Regions from separate parts of the Streptomyces sp. NPDC104581 genome, predicted to be linked through region 2. Evidence: riboswitches for the same ligand, from Rfam matches in the RefSeq annotation. Region 2 holds a riboswitch; each other region holds the start of a gene.

Region 1 (5,177 bases), on a different contig from region 2:
CGGGCTCATGGGTGAGCCCGCCGAACATCACATGGCTCATCCGGTCGAGCTGGCCCCGAGCCGCCTCGTTGAGCACCGGGTGGTTGTAGCCGTGGATCGCCGACCACCAGGACGACATGCCGTCGACCAGCTCGTCCCGCCCCTCGGCCGGCCGGGCGAGCCGGAGGCGGACACCGGAGGCGGACTCCACGACCAGCGGGTCCGTGCGGCCGGGCATCGGGCCGTACGGATGCCAGACATGGGCCCGGTCCAGCGCCAGCAGCGCGTCCGGGCCGAGAGCGGTCCCGCCCCCGGCGTCCTCGGTGTCAGGCATTGGGCGCCAGGTCCGTGCCCGCCCCGCGCCGCCGTACGGTCACCAGGTCCGTGCGGGCGGACGCGGCGTCCGGCACGGCGGATCCGGCCGGTTCGGCACCGTCCACGGTGCCGTCCGCCGGCGTGCCGCCGCACGGGCTGTCGCAGCCGCCGCCGCGGTGGCCGGGCAGCGTCGTCGTGTCCGTGCCCTCCACCTCGAACCCGGCGTCCGCGATCATGTCCAGGTCCGCCTTGCCCTCCTGGCCCTCGCTGGTGAGGTAGTCACCGAGGAAGATCGAGTTGACCAGGTGCAGCGCGAGCGGCTGCATCGTCCGCAGATGCACCTCACGCCCCCCGGCCAGCCTGACCTCGACGTCCGGGCAGACGAACCGCACCATCGCCAGGATGCGCAGCGCCCGCTGCGGGGTCAGATTCCACTCGTCGGCCAGCGGGGTGCCCTCGAAGGGGATCAGGAAGTTGACCGGGACCGAGTCCGGGTCCAGCTCACGCAGCCCGAAGACCACGTCCACCAGGTCCGCGTCGCTCTCGCCCATCCCCGCGATCAGCCCGGAGCAGGCCGACAGACCCGCGCCCTGCGCGTGCCGCACGGTCTCCACCCGGTCCGCGTAGGTGTGGGTGGTGGTGATGTCGCCGTACGTCGCCTCGGACGTGTTCAGGTTGTGGTTGTACGCGTCGGCGCCCGCCTCCTTCAGCCGCTCCGCCTGCCCCTCCGAGAGCAGCCCGAGACAGGCGCAGACCTCGACGTCGGCGTGCTGCTCCTTGATCGCGCCGATGGTCCGCGAGACACGGTCGACGTCCCGGTCCGTCGGGCCCCGGCCGCTCGCCACCAGACAGACCCGCTTCGCGCCGCTGGCCACTCCGGCCGCGGCGGCCCTGGACGCCTCGTCGGGCTTCAGCCAGGTGTACTTGAGGATCTCGGCCTTGGACCCCAGGCGCTGGGAGCAGTACGAGCAGTCCTCGGGGCAGAGCCCGGACTTGAGGTTGACCAGGTAGTTGAGTTTGACCCGCCGCCCGAACCACTGGCGGCGCACCTTCCCGGCCGCGGCCACCACATCGAGCAGATCGTCGTCGGAGGTCGCCAGCACAGCGAGCGCTTCTTCGCGCGACGGCAGCTCGCGCCGAAGGCCCTTCTCCACCAGTGTGTTCAGCAGGTCCATGGCGCCGATCCTGGCCTACGGCGGGCCTCGGGGCCAAGGATGAATCCTACAAGACAGGTGCATTCAGGTGTGTGTATGACCACACTCGAACCGGGTTCCACCACGGTTAGGGTCTGTGGGCTGCCTACAAAAGGACCTGAGCCGTGCCGACCGAGCCGCCGCCCGTGCCGGGCACGCCCGCCGCGTCGACCGCGGCCGACCCGTTCGGCTGGATCGACGACGAGGCCCGCCGGCGCGAGCGCGCCGGTCTCGTCCGCGCGCTGCGGCCCCGCGAATCCGGCTCGGCGCTGCTGGATCTGGCGAGCAACGACTATCTGGGGCTGACGCGCCACCCCGTGACGACGGGCGCGGCGGCCGACGCGGCACGCCGCTGGGGCGCGGGCGCCACCGGCTCCCGGCTGGTCACCGGAACCACCGCCCTGCACGCCGAACTGGAGCGCGAACTGGCCGAGTTCTGCGGTTTCGAGGCCGCGCTGGTCCTGTCGTCCGGCTACGCCGCGAACCTCGCGGCGCTCACCGCGCTCACCGGGCGCGGCTCGCTCATCGTGTCCGACGCCGCCAACCACGCCTCCATCGTGGACGGTTGCCGTCTCTCGCGCGCCGAGACCGTCGTCGTGGCGCACGCGGACCCGGAGGCCGTGGACAAGACGCTCGAAGCGCGCGCGGGCTCGCGGGCCCTGGCCGTCAGCGACTCGGTGTTCTCCGTGGACGGGGACGCGGCGCCGCTCGCGCGGCTGGCCGGGGTGTGCCGCACGCGGGGAGCCGCCCTGCTCGTGGACGACGCGCACGGTCTCGGGGTGCTGGGCGAGGGCGGCCGGGGCGCCGTCCACGCGGCGGGCCTGGCGGGCGATCCGGGGACCGTCGCCACCGTCACCCTCTCCAAGTCGCTCGGCAGCCAGGGCGGCGCGGTCCTGGGACCGGCCAGGGTCATCGACCAACTCGTCAACACCGCGCGGTCGTTCATCTTCGACACCGGTCTGGCGCCGGCCGCCGCGGGCGCCGCGCTCGCGAGCCTGCGGCTGCTGCGCGCGGACCCGTCGCTGGCGGACCGGGCGCGTGCGGTGGCCCACGCGCTGCACGAGGGGCTGACCGGGGCGGGGCTGACCGCCGTACGCCCGGACGCGGCCGTCGTCTCCGTCCGCGCTCCGTCCCCGGACGCGGCCGTGCGCTGGGCCGCCGACTGCCGGGCCGCGGGGCTGGTGGTCGGCTGCTTCCGGCCGCCGTCGGTGCCGGACGGCATCTCCCGGATCCGGCTCACGGCCCGCGCCGACCTGACGGACCGGCAGATCGCCGTCGCGCTCGCGACGATCGCCGCCACCGCGCCCGACGGGGCCGTCCGGCGGGCCGGCTGACCCATGGGGGACCTCCCCGCGCGCGAGTTGCCCCCCTCGGTCACCGGGACCGGATACTTGAGCCCGCTCAAATACGTTTGCGCGTAGCAGGGTTCACCGCTTAGAGCGACAACGGGGCCCGTATCCGGGCGGATCGGCCGTGCGCCGGGTGCCGTTGATGGCAGTGTGTCGCGAAGCGCAATCCGGGGACGTACTCGCGGGCATCTGCCGTAGGTCGGTCTGCGTCCCGGTGGGAAAGGGACAGCGTCGCCATGGCAGACCATCAGGAAGCATCCGTCACCCTGCCGAGCGATCCCGCCTCGGTACCGGAGGCCCGCAGATATGTCGCGCGCGTCCTCGCGGAGTGGGGTCTGCCCGGCGAAGCCGAAACCGCCGAAACGGTTCGCCTGATCATCTCGGAACTCGCGTCCAACGCCGTGCAGCACACCTTCGGGAGATCACCGACCTTCACCGTCGACATCACCCTGGAACGCGACGAACAGCTGCGCGTCGGGGTCACCGACAGCCATCCGCGGTGGCCGCGCCGGCTCCCGGCCGCGGTCCAGCAGGACAACGGCCGCGGCATGGTCATCATCCGGGCGCTCACCGCCGAGTACGGCGGCCGGCTGGCCGTCACGCCCACCGCGGACGGCGGCAAGACGGTCTGGATCACCCTGCCCTGGACGATTCCCGCGCAGGGCTGACCGGCGGCCGTACCGCGTAACGGGCCACCGCGCCCACCGCACGAGGGCCGGCGCGGGTCGCGCACCCGCCGACCGGTGTCAGCCGACGCGGCCGTACCAGACGCCCTTGGACCAGATGCGCTCCAGCCGCACCACCTGGCCCGACTTCGGCGAGTGCCAGATCTTGCCGGCCCCGGCGTAGATCCCGACGTGGTAGACGCTGTTGCCCTGGTGGAAGAAGACGAGGTCGCCCCGTTCGCGGCCGGCGGCCGGGATGTGGCGCGAGGTGTTGTACTGCTGCTGCGCCGTGCGCGGCAGTGACTTGCCCGCCTTCTTGTACGAGAACACCGTCAGGCCCGAGCAGTCGAACCGGTGCGGTCCCGCCGCCCCGTGCCTGTACGGCGCGCCCTTCTTGGACGCGGCCACATGGAGGGCCTCGGCGGCGGCGGGCCGGGCGTGGGCCTCGGACACGGCGCCGGGCGCCAGCATCGCGCCACCGACGGTGGCGAGGAGGGCCGATGCGGTACCGGCCCGGGAGAACAGCGACGGGACATGCGTCTGCGCGGACATGCGCAACCCTTCGTCAGCCGCCTGTGAAGGATGACCTGTCGGGTTCGGACAGGCGAAGATGTCCGGCCGCGTGCGCGGCTTCACCCCGAGGGGCGGTCCATGCTCGGAACGCCCCGAACTGCTCGGGTCCTCCACTCCTGCCGATCCACTCGTGTCGACCAGTCATCCGGAGCGGCGGCAGGACTCGGCGTCCACCCGGACCGCCCCGCCGAGGTGGCGGGGGCTTGTCGTCCCAGGGATCTTGACGCGGCCTCAGTGAAATTCCGAGCCGAAACGACGGTATGTGACTCTCGTCACTCTTGGGCTGTATGGGTCGCCATGGGCGATTGGGTGAACGGCTGATATGACCACTCATGCGCTGTACCTGCGACGCAGCGCCGCATTTCGGCCGGACGGCCGATCGCCCCTCGCAAGTCGCCGCCGCGGACGCGAGGGACACGCCGATACGCCGAACGGGCGGGCGATTCCCGTACGGACGCGTCCGTACGGGGCGACGGAGCGTCTGTTCGCTTCGTCCCACCGGTGCGTGGGGTCCGGCCCGTATCAAGTCGCGGGGCCGGCCGGCAGGGTGACTCGCCCGGCCCTGCGCTCCCCGTCGAGCACCCGCAGCGCGCGGTCCAGGGTCGGGGTGTGCAACTCGCGCTCGCCCCGGGCGTGCATCAGTGTCAGCGCGTCGCGCAGTTCGGCGGCCCCGGCGACCAGGGCCTGTGCGGCGCGCAGCGCGCCGTACGTGTCGTCGCCGCGCGACGGGTTGATCCGGCCCACCAGGTCGACGACCCGGAGATAGCTGTCGACGAAGTCGCCCTCGGCGCGGGTCAGCGCGGGCAGCGGCGGCAGTTCCGGTGGGAGCATCGGACGCTCACCGGGGGGAGTTGAGGCCGAGTGCCGCCCTGCGGTCCTGGGCGACCTGGTCCACCAGGCCGTACTCCAGGGCGCCGGCCGCGTCGAAGACGGTGTCCCGGTCGATGTCGGCCTCGATCCGCTCGGCGCTCCGGCCGGTGTGCCGCACCAGCATGCCCGCCATCAGTGCGCGCAGCCGCAGCAACTCCTCGGCGTGGATGGCGAGATCGGACGGCTGGCCGCGTACGGGCTCCTCGATCCCCGGCTGCTGGAGCACGACGCGC
Region 2 (5,177 bases):
CGGGCGGGATCGAGACGATCACCGAATCGCTGACCGTCTTCACCGTCTCCGTGCTCGCGCTGGCCATCAACGGTGTCGTGCGCCGCAGCGGCGAACGGCTCGCCTCCGCGCGGGTCATCGCCGAGGCGGCGCAGCGCGCCGTGCTGCCCACACCCGCGCCCCGGATAGGCGGGCTGCATATCGCGGCCCGTTACGAGGCGGCCGAGGAGGGCGCGTTCATCGGGGGTGACCTGTTCGCCGTCCAGGACACGGCGTACGGGGTGCGGCTGGTGGTCGGTGACGTACGCGGCAAGGGCATGGGCGCGGTCGAGACCGTGGCCGTCGTCATCGGCGCCTTCCGCGAGGCCGCCGAGCAGGAGAGCTCGCTCGAAGGGGTCGCGCAGCGGCTGGAGCGGGCGCTGGCGCGCGAAGGCACCCGGCGCAGTGGGATCGATCTCTTCGAGGGGTTCACGACCGCCGTACTGGCGGAGATCCCGCACGTCGAGGGCATGGTGCGGGTGGTCAACCGCGGGCACCCGGAGCCGATGGTGATCGCCGCCGACGGCGCGCTGACGGTCCTGGTCCCGTCCGACCCCGCGCTGCCGCTCGGAATGGGCGAGTTGGGGGCGTGGCCGGACCGGGCGGACGAGGTCCCGTACGGGTCCGGATCGACGCTGCTGCTCTATACGGACGGTCTCACCGAGGCGCGCAACGCGGCGGGTGTCTTCTACAACCCGCGCGAACGGCTGGCGGGACGGATCTTCCCCGGTCCGGACGAACTGCTGGAGGCGATCGTCGGGGACGTACGGCTGCACACCGGCGGCGGCAGTACGGATGACATGGCGCTGCTGGCGGTCAGCCGGCCGGCAGCGGGGCAGCCGGAGCGGCGCAGGACGATGCCCGTCGTGCCGTGAGTCGCCCCGTGGTCGCCCCGTCGCGCTCCCCGTAACACCGGTGGCCGACCACCGACCACCGACTACCGGTTGCCGGGGCGGTGTCGTCATCCGGTCCGGCACGCTGTGTAGTCGAAGCGCACCACTCCGCATAACATTTGACGCACCGTCAGTTCGAGTGTGCGATCACACACGGCCCGCAGGGCGATCAACTCGCCCGATTGTGCCCGCTTGTGGGCCGGTTGATCCTGCCCGTCATCGCTAATGATCACCCGGAACAGCTTGGAATAAGCGCCGGTCGTCTATTAACGTTCGATAACGCAGCGCGGTTGTCCCAGCCGTCGAAAGAGACGGCACCGTGCGCACGCGCCGAATTCCGCGAGGAAACCGGGGAACCACCAATTGGGGTGAATCGGGCGCCTCTTGTTCGCTTCGTGCGGTCAGGAACGCCCGTAGGAGACCTTCCTGCTCCGAACCCGTCAGCTAACCCGGTAGGCGAGAAGGAAGGAAAGGAGAGCGCCCCAGTGGCGTCCAACAGGCCTGCCCCCGAAGCCTCAGCCCCGGCCCATTTCGGCCCCGGCAGCCGGCTCACCGGCACCGATCACAGCAACGGCGAGGCGAGCAGGGACTGGGAGGAGTGGAATCCCACCGCGGAATCCATCCGTCCCGTACGCGGCAAGCACCGTGTCGCCAAGCAGCGCAACGCTCTCGCCCGCAGCTCCACGGTCCTCGGAGTGGGTGTCATCGCCGCGGTCGGCGCGGGAGGCATCGCCTCTGCCCAGGACAAGCCAGCGGTCTCGATATCACTTCCCGACGCGATCTCGGACAGTTTTCCCGACGCCAAGTCCCTTCCCGGCGTCGGGACTTTCATGTCCGACGGCGACAAGAAGAGCGACGAGACGCCCTCCCCGCTCACCACGGCGGCCCTCACCGCGGCGGACGCCCAGCAGGGCACCACCGACTCCGGCGAGGCGCTGCGCGCCCGCATCCTCCAGCAGGCGGAGCAGCAGCAGGCCGAGGCCGACGCAGCCCAGAAGGCGAGCGCCGAGGCCGCCGCGGCCGAGCAGGCCGCGGCCGAGGCCAAGAAGCAGCAGACCGACGCGGAGGAGAAGGCGGCCGAGGAGAAGCGCAAGGCCAAGGAGGCGGCGGAGGCCAAGGCGGAGAAGGAGCGCCTGGAGAAGCTGGCCGCCAGCTTCTCGCTGCCCACCTCCTCGTACACGCTCACCTCCACCTACGGCCAGACCGGCTCCATGTGGTCCTCCGGCCAGCACACCGGCCTGGACTTCGCGGCCCCCACGGGCACGCCCACCAAGGCCGTCCACACCGGGACCGTCAAGTCGGCGGGCTGGTCCGGGTCGTACGGTTACCGCGTCGTGCTGGAGCTCGACGACGGTACGGAGATCCTGTACGCCCACCTGTCCTCGATGACGGTCGGCGCCGGCCAGAAGGTCACCACCGGCGAGACCATCGGACGCGTGGGAGCCACCGGCAACGTCACCGGCCCTCACCTGCACCTGGAGGTACGGACCGGGGGCGGCAGCGGGGTCGACCCGCTGAGCTGGCTGCGCGGCAAGGGCCTCACTCCCTGACCGCCTCCGGACGGGGCCGGACGAACCGGCCCCGTCCGGCCCGATCCGCTGACCGCAGAAGCGGTACTCAGCTCCGATACGGGTTGTAGCCGCCGTAGTCGATGTACGGCGGCGGCGTCCACACCCGCCCCGTCGCCCGCGCCGCGTACGCCAGCGCGGGCGACGCCGTCTCCCGGCGCTGCCACAGGTGGTGCAGCAGCTCCTGCTCCCGTTCGACGTAGTCCGGTCCCGCCCTGCCGTGCCGCGCGTGGTGGCGCAGGAACGCCAGCGAGGTCGCGAACGCCTCGTACTCGGCGACCGTGCGGGCCGCGGCGGGCCCGTGGTCGCGCCCCGCGACGGTGCGCGCCATCGAGCGCGCCCGCATCGAGGACAGGGCGAGCGGCTCGGCCCCGGCGAGCCAGCCGGCCGCCGCGTACGCGGGCAACTCGGCCGCGACCGTGCGCAGTTCGCGCTGCCGGCTCCATATCGCCAGCCAGGTCAGCAGGGCGAACGCGGGCACCATGAAGGCCGCGTACACCGCGTAGAAGCCGTACGGGCCGAACAGCGACGACGAGCCGTTCCACAGGGCGTGCGTGCCCATGGCCAGCACGAGGCCGAGGACCGGCATCAGATGACGGCGCACGCGCTGGCGGCGCGTGGCCAGCGCGGCGATACCGAAGCCGATGCCCGTCAGCACCGTGAACAGCGGATGCGCGAACGGCGACATCACGACCCGGACGAAGAAGGTCGCCGCGGTCACGGACGCCAGGCCCGAGTTGCCGATCTGCTGGTCCTCGCCGAAGGCGCTGCCGAGATAGAGGATGTTCTCGGTGAACGCGAAACCGGTCGCGGTGAAGCCCGCGACGACGACTCCGTCGACCAGACCAGTGAAGGACCGCCGGCGGAAGAGGAAGATCAGCAGGATCGCGCCGGCCTTCGCGCTCTCCTCGACGATCGGCGCGACCACGGTGGCGCCCAGGGACTCCGCGCCACCGGGATCGGCGGTGGCGGTGGCTATCCACTGGGTCGCGAAGGAGTTCGCCGTTATCGCCACGAGGGCGGCGGCGCAGGCACCCCAGGCGAAGGCGAAGAGGAGATCGCGCCAGGGGCCCGGCTCGACCCGGTCCAGCCAGCGGAAGGCCGCCATCAGCAGCGGCACGGGCAGGATCGCCAGACCGAGACCGACCAGGAAGCCCTGGGTGCCGGTCTGTTCCCGGACGAGCGACAGGATCAGCAGTCCGCACAGGGCGAGCAGGATGACCACCGCGCCCGCGCGCACCGCCGGGTGGCGCCAGGGTGAACGGCGCGGCCGGTAGCGCCAGCGGGACCGCTCCGGCACGGCGGCCCACATGTCACCGAGCCGCCGCTGCTGCTCGTACGCGGGGACGGACGGGTGCGCGGGTGCGGGCACGGGCCCGGGTGGGGGTGAAGGCGCGGTCGTGGGCGGGGACGGTCGGAACGGTTCGGACACCTGCCGACCCTAACGAGGGGCACCGACAACCCGCGACGGTGCCCGGCCCGTCCCGGCGCGGCCCGCCCCGGCCCGGCGCTACTTTCCGGAGACGCCCCGGTCCGCCGTCGCGCCGTCCGAGACCCGGCGGAAGAGCAGGTCGCGCACGGCGTGCCCCTTCTCCAGGCCCTGGCCCTCGAACCGGGTGAGCGGCCGGAAGCCGGGCCGGGGCGCGTAGCCGGTGTCGGGAGAGGTGTTCTCGTAGGCGGGGTGCGCGGTCAGTACGCCGAGCATCTGCTCGGCGTACGGCTCCCAGTCGGTGGCGCAGTGCAGTACGGCGCCGGGCTTCAGCCGGGGCGCGACCAGGTCGAGGAACTCGGGCTGGATCAGCCGCCGCTTGTGGTGGCGCTTCTTGGGCCACGGGTCGGGGAAGTAGACGCGGAGCCCGGCCAGCGAGCGGGGCGGCAGCATCTCCCGCAGCAGGATGATCGCGTCGCCGTTGGCCACCCGGATGTTGGACAGCCCGTTCCGCTCGGCGAGCCGCAGCAGGTTCCCCTGCCCCGGTGTGTGGACGTCGGCGGCGAGTATCCCGGTGTGCGGGTCGTCGGCGGCCATCCGCGCGGTCGCCTCGCCCATGCCGAAGCCGATCTCCAGGACCACCGGCAGCCCGCCGAACATGGCGTCGAGATCGAGGACGCTCCGGCCGTCGATGTCCAGGCCCCAGGAGGGCCAGAGCCGCCGCAGGGTGTCGGCCTGCCCGGTCGTCACACGGCTGCGGCGCGGCTGGAAGCTGCGGATACGGCGCTCGAAGTGCGATCCGGCGGGGTCGGCGGCCGGGCCCCTGCCCTCGGGGAACATCCGGCTCCGGGGGTCGGTGCGGTCGGCGGGCGCGTTGTCGGCGCTGTCGCCGTCGCGTTCGCGGTCGCTGTTCGGGTTCATCTGGGTCTGGGACACGTTTTCTCGGGCACGTCGGGGTCGGGCGGGATCCTCTCGATTCTACGGACCCGCCGGCAGTGCCCGTGGTGGCCGGTGGGGACCGGGGGCACCTCCGGCAGCCGGGAGCCGGACGCGGCTTCCTGGACGCGCCCTACGCGCCGTCCGCTTCCCTCAGCATCGTCAGCGCCCGCTCCGCCACCTCGCGGCCGATCGGCAGCGCGGCCGTCGCCGCCGGTGACGGGGCGTTGAGCACATGGACCGTGCGCGGTGCGCGCTGGATCAGGAAGTCGTCGGCCAGCGTGCCGTCGCGCAGCACCGCCTGGGCGCGCACGCCGGCGGTCGCGGGGCGCA
Region 3 (5,177 bases), on a different contig from region 2:
GTACGGACCTGGTGGACTCGGTCTTCCGGGTCCAGGACGGCGACGCGGTCTTCTCGCCGAGGCTGGCGGGCTTCGTCCTCGACGCGTTCGCCTCGACGGACGCGCCGCCGGTGGACGAGGACATGGACCGCCTCACCCAGCGCGAGCGCGAGGTGCTGCGGCTGATCGCCCGCGGGTACGCCTACAAGGAGATCGCGAAGCAGCTGTTCATCTCGGTGAAGACGGTCGAGTCGCACGTCTCGGCGGTGCTGCGCAAGCTCCAGCTCTCCAACCGGCACGAACTGACCCGGTGGGCCACGGCGCGCAGGCTGGTGTGACTCCGCCTCGTCGGAAGGCGGGGGTCGCAGGGGGTTCCGGCCGCGGCGCCGGCGGGGGCGTTCAGTCCCGGCAGAGCCACTCGGTGACGTACTCCCGGCCGTCGTGGTGCAGCAGCCCCCGGACGCATTCGCCGGGCTCCGTGTCGAGCGTGCCGGTCAGCGCGGCCGAGCCGCCCTCCGTACGGAGGACGCCGAACCAGCCGGGGAACGCGGTGATCCGCGCGTCCTTGCGCTGGTAACCGAGTCGGACGGTCGGCGGGTGGCCGCTCTCCGTGTCGTGCCGCACGTAGCGGGTCGTGAAAGTCCCCCGGCCGCCCACCGGGCCCTCGACGCAGAGCCGGCCGCCGGAGAGGTCGCCGCAGCCGTCGGGGGTGACGCCGACCGGTGCGAGGACGAGTGCCGCGCCGAGAGTGAGCGCCGCCGCGCGGGCCCTTGCGTGTCCCATGGCGTCATCGTCGTGCGGCGGGCGCGGCACGGCATCCGCGCCTGGGCCGGGTGGGCGCCTCACGGGCACCCCCAGGACTGTCTTCGGGCCGGTGTCCGGCACGCGGCGTCCGGCACACGGTGCCTGGCACGCGGCCCCGCCGCGTTGCCGTGAGCCGCCCGAGTACGCCCGGTACGAGGGCGATCCCCCGCCTGGCGAGCGCACGCACCGGACGCCGTGGGACCCGCCCCTCGGGCGGACGGCGCCGGTTCGATGACACGACAGGCCCTAGGCGGGGCGGGCGGCGCCCGCGAACGGCATCTGGTCGATCGGGGCCAACCGCACACCGGCGCCCGGCCGAGGGGCGTGGATCATCTGTCCGCCGCCGACATAGAGCCCGACGTGCGAGATCCCCGAGTAGAAGAACACCAGGTCGCCCGGGGCGAGCTGGGAGCGGGAGACCCGCCGGCCCGCGTTGATCTGCGTGTACGTGGTGCGGGGGAGGGCGACTCCGGCCGACCGCCAGGCGGCCTGGGTCAGCCCGGAGCAGTCGAACCCGTCGGGGCCCGTCGCGCCCCACACGTAGGGCTTGCCGATCGCTCCGCGCGCGTAGGCGATCGCGGCGGCGGCGCGGGCGTTGGGCGCGGCCACGCCCGCGGTGGCGGCGCCGGGGCGCGAGCGGTCGGCGCGCGGGGCGCCCGCCCCGGCGCCCCCCTCGTACCGCGCGCGCTCGTCGGCGGTGAGCCGGTCGAGGAGCTTCCGGGCGTCGGCGAGCTTCCCGCGCACGGTCGACTTGTGCGAGGCCAGCTCGGCCTGACGACTCTTCAGGTCGGTGAGCTTTCCATCGGCCTTCTTACGGAGGTGGCCGATGTCCACGAGCTGCGCGCGCATCCTGCTGACGGCCCCGGCCTGCTGGAAGCCGGCCCGTTCGGCGAGTTCCGCCCCGCGCAGATAACCGTCGGGGTCGGAGCTGAGGGCGAGCTGTACGGCGGGGTCCAGACCGCCCGCGCGGTACTGGGCGGTGGCGATCGAACCGAGCGCGTTGCGCGAGGCGTTGAGCCGTTCCGTCCGCCGGGCGGCCTCGTCGCGCAGCCTGTCCAGCGCGGTCCGCGCGTCGTCCGCCCTCTCCTTCGCCCCGTTGTACTTCTCGGTGGCGGCCTCCGCCTCGTGGTGGAGCCTGTCGGCCTTCGCCTTCACCTGAGCCGGTGTGAGGCGCGGTTCGGCGTGTGCGGAGCCTTCGAGCCCGGTGGCCGTCGCGGCCCCCGCGAGGGCGAGAGTGGCCGCCGTACGGCCGTACGGGCCGCTGAACGGCCGGTGCTTCGATCGGGGTCGGCGGTGCGCTGCCACGGGGGCGTCCACATCCTTCGTTCCGGCTCTGTTCCGTGCGGGTTCCTGACGGGAGGACGCTAGGCGCGGTCGTCACGGCAGCGCGGCGCCATGGCCGCAATTGCCCGGAGCCGGTTGCTCGGTGACGGATTGTGGCCACCGGTTTCCCACCGGATTCGACAGTCCCGGACAGAACCTGACCGATCCGACGACACCGGTACGCGCGGCGTACGAGCGGTGGTACGGAGGCCGGGGCGCGGGCCCGGACCGGAGGGGTCGGGCCCACGTCGCCCGGCCGCTGCCGGGCGGCTGCCGGGCGACGCTCGCGGCAGCCGGCAGGTCGTGCGCGAGGTGGACGGCGGCGCGGTGCCCGCCCGTCCGGGCGGACGGCGAGGACGACCCGGTGGGCGCACCGTCGCCGCGCCCCCGCCGCGCTCAGGGGCGTCGGCACCGGGTCTCATGGCGGCCAGGGGGGCGCCTCGCCGGTACGCCCGGACCGCGAGCCCGACGGCATGGCGCCACCGGCCCGCTCTCGGTGATCACCGCGCGTGGGGTGTGGACCGCTCGTGTGCATGGCGTCGAGGGGACGCCGCCCGTGACGTCCCCTCCGGGGACGACGGCCGGGCGCCGCCGCCTTTCCCCCGGACGGCCGGGCGCCGAGCCGCCACCCCGGCGGGCGGCTCAGGCCGGGCGCACGCTGCCGTAGATCGGCATCGTGTAGATGGACTCCTCACGCACGTTCGCCCCCGGCTTCGGCGCGTGGATCATCTTGCCGTCGCCCTGGTAGATGCCGACGTGGCTGATGTCGTCGTAGAAGAACACCAGGTCGCCGGGGAGCAGGTCCGCCGTGGCGACGCGCGTGCCGACCTTCACCTGGTCCCAGGTCGTACGCGGCAGCTGGACGCCCGCCTCCTTCCACGCGGCGCCCGTCAGACCCGAGCAGTCGTAGGAGCTGGGGCCGGTGGCGCCCCACACGTACGGCTTGCCGATCTGCGCGCGGGCGAACGCGAGGACCTTCTCGGCCTTGGCCGCGTACGTACCGTCCGTGACACCCGAACCGCCGCCCGAGCCCGTGTCCGCGCCGCCTCCGGTCGCGGGCGCCTCCCGCTGCCGCGCCTCTTCCTGACGCCTGCGCTCCGCGGCCTCCTCCTTGGCCTTCGCCTCGGCCTTGCGGCGCGCCTCTTCCTCCTTCTTCCGCTCCAGCGCGGCGAGCCGCGCCTTCTCCTCGGCCGTGAGGTCCGACAGCAGCGAACGCGCCGCCGCGAGCTTGTTCTGGACCTTCTGCTTGCCGGCCTTGAGGGACGCCTGCGACTCCGTCAGCGCCTCCAGGCCCTTCGTCGCCTCGACGCGCTGCTCGGCCGCGGACCGCTGCTCCTTCTGGAAGTCCTCGACGGCCTCCTGCTGGCGGTCGGTCAGCCGGCCCATCAGCTGGGTCTGCTCGAAGTACGACTCCGGGCTGTCCGCGAACATCAGTGCGGCCGTGGGGCCGACCGCACCGGCGCGGTACTGCGCCGCCGCGTACGTACCGAGGGCGCGCCGCGCCTCGTTGACCTTCTCGGCGCTCTTGGCGACATCGTCCAGGACCCGGTCGACCGACCTGCGCTGCGTGTCGGTCGCCTCCTTCGCCTTGTTGTACTGCTGCGTCGCCGTACCGGCCTGCCGGTACAGGTCGTCGACCTTCTTCTGCACCTCTTCTATGGAGGGCTTGGGCTCCGCGGGCGCGGCGGTGGCGCTCTGCGTCGACAGCAGCGTGACCGAGGCGAGGGCGGCCGTCGTGAAACCGACGGCCGGTGTGTTCGCGCGCACGCCGGTACGGCCGCGCGATTTGCGGTGCGATGCCAAGGCAGGCATCTCCTTCCGTGGACCGCCTACCGGGTTAGCTGTCGGGTTCGGGCGGAACGGAAGGCTGCCCTACGGGCCGGGAACACGGCCCGATTCACCCCGGTGGAACATGGTGGGTCCCCGGTTCCGGACCCCCTTCGGGAAGCCCGGATTCGGCGCAGGCAGCCCGCTTGGCGCTGATCGCCGGTGGAGTACGGACGGCCTCGGCGTGCACGCTAGCCAATTCGTGGTGCCGCTGTGAAGGTTGGTGGCCGATATGCCCGATACATTTCCGTGACCTTTGCCGCACGCACTCGGCGGTGACCCCGCGAGGCCATGTGGCGGCGGGCTGTCAGTGCGGCACCCTAGACTCAGGAAGCGATGAGCAGCCTCTTTGACGACAGCTTCCTGGCGGACCTCCAGCCCTCGGCCGAGGAGCCCCCGCCGCCACCCGAGGACACCGCTCCGGAACAGGTGCCCGACGATCTCTTCGGAGGGAAGTTCGACGTGCCCCCGCCCAGGGATGCGTACCACCGAGACGGCGCGCCGCGCACGGTCGTGGACCCGGCGGCGCTGCTCGAAGGGCTGAACGACGAGCAGCGCGCCGCCGTCGTGCACACCGGGTCACCGCTGCTCATCGTGGCCGGGGCGGGCTCCGGCAAGACCCGGGTGCTGACGCACCGGATCGCGCATCTGCTGGGGACCCGCAGTGTGCATCCGGGCGAGATACTGGCGATCACGTTCACCAACAAGGCCGCGGGCGAGATGAAGGAGCGCGTCGGACAGCTCGTCGGACCGCGCGCCAACGCCATGTGGGTGATGACGTTCCACAGCGCCTGCGTGCGTATCCTGCGCCGGGAGTCGAAGCGGCTCGGCTTCACGTCCTCGTTCTCGATCTACGACGCGGCCGACTCCAAGCGGCTCATGGCCCTGGTCTGCCGCGATCTCGACCTGGACCCCAAGCGGCACCCCCCGAAGGCGTTCAGTGCCAAGATCTCGAATCTGAAGAACGAGCTGATCGACGAGGAGACCTTCGCCGGCCAGGCCACGGACCCCTTCGAGAAGACGCTCGCCGAGGCGTACCGGATGTACCAGGCGCGGCTGCGCGAGGCCAACGCGCTGGACTTCGACGACATCATCATGACGACGGTCCATCTGCTCCAGGCGTTCCCGGACGTCGCCGAGCACTACCGCCGCCGCTTCCGCCACGTCCTGGTGGACGAGTACCAGGACACCAACCACGCGCAGTACACCCTGGTGCGGGAACTGGTCGGCCTCTCGGGCGAGGG

The links. A riboswitch is a leader RNA that binds a small molecule or an ion and turns the genes downstream of it on or off. The one in region 2 is predicted to bind cyclic di-AMP.
Region 1: it holds a riboswitch for cyclic di-AMP, as region 2 does, so the genes downstream of both, ACZ61E_RS23805 (C40 family peptidase) here and ACZ61E_RS20920 (M23 family metallopeptidase) in region 2, are expected to answer to the same signal.
Region 3: it holds a riboswitch for cyclic di-AMP, as region 2 does, so the genes downstream of both, ACZ61E_RS04180 (C40 family peptidase) here and ACZ61E_RS20920 (M23 family metallopeptidase) in region 2, are expected to answer to the same signal.

What each region holds. Positions count from the first base shown of each region.
Region 1 covers NZ_JBVJNN010000032.1:40,577-45,753, reverse strand. The annotation lists gene ACZ61E_RS23825 (adenosylmethionine--8-amino-7-oxononanoate transaminase) at 1-313, opposite strand, end outside; gene bioB (biotin synthase BioB) at 306-1,469, opposite strand; gene ACZ61E_RS23815 (8-amino-7-oxononanoate synthase) at 1,613-2,821, shown strand; gene ACZ61E_RS23810 (ATP-binding protein) at 3,073-3,504, shown strand; gene ACZ61E_RS23805 (C40 family peptidase) at 3,583-4,053, opposite strand; cyclic di-AMP (ydaO/yuaA leader) riboswitch at 4,057-4,223, opposite strand; gene ACZ61E_RS23800 (hypothetical protein) at 4,597-4,905, opposite strand; gene ACZ61E_RS23795 (ATP-dependent Clp protease proteolytic subunit) at 4,913-5,177, opposite strand, start outside.
Region 2 covers NZ_JBVJNN010000025.1:14,672-19,848, reverse strand. The annotation lists gene ACZ61E_RS20925 (PP2C family protein-serine/threonine phosphatase) at 1-893, shown strand, start outside; cyclic di-AMP (ydaO/yuaA leader) riboswitch at 1,230-1,385, shown strand; gene ACZ61E_RS20920 (M23 family metallopeptidase) at 1,397-2,461, shown strand; gene ACZ61E_RS20915 (PrsW family intramembrane metalloprotease) at 2,529-3,791, opposite strand; gene trmB (tRNA (guanosine(46)-N7)-methyltransferase TrmB) at 3,990-4,748, opposite strand; gene lhgO (L-2-hydroxyglutarate oxidase) at 4,978-5,177, opposite strand, start outside.
Region 3 covers NZ_JBVJNN010000003.1:196,107-201,283, forward strand. The annotation lists gene ACZ61E_RS04165 (LuxR C-terminal-related transcriptional regulator) at 1-317, shown strand, start outside; gene ACZ61E_RS04170 (hypothetical protein) at 379-762, opposite strand; gene ACZ61E_RS04175 (C40 family peptidase) at 1,030-2,088, opposite strand; gene ACZ61E_RS04180 (C40 family peptidase) at 2,749-3,918, opposite strand; cyclic di-AMP (ydaO/yuaA leader) riboswitch at 3,917-4,077, opposite strand; gene pcrA (DNA helicase PcrA) at 4,270-5,177, shown strand, end outside.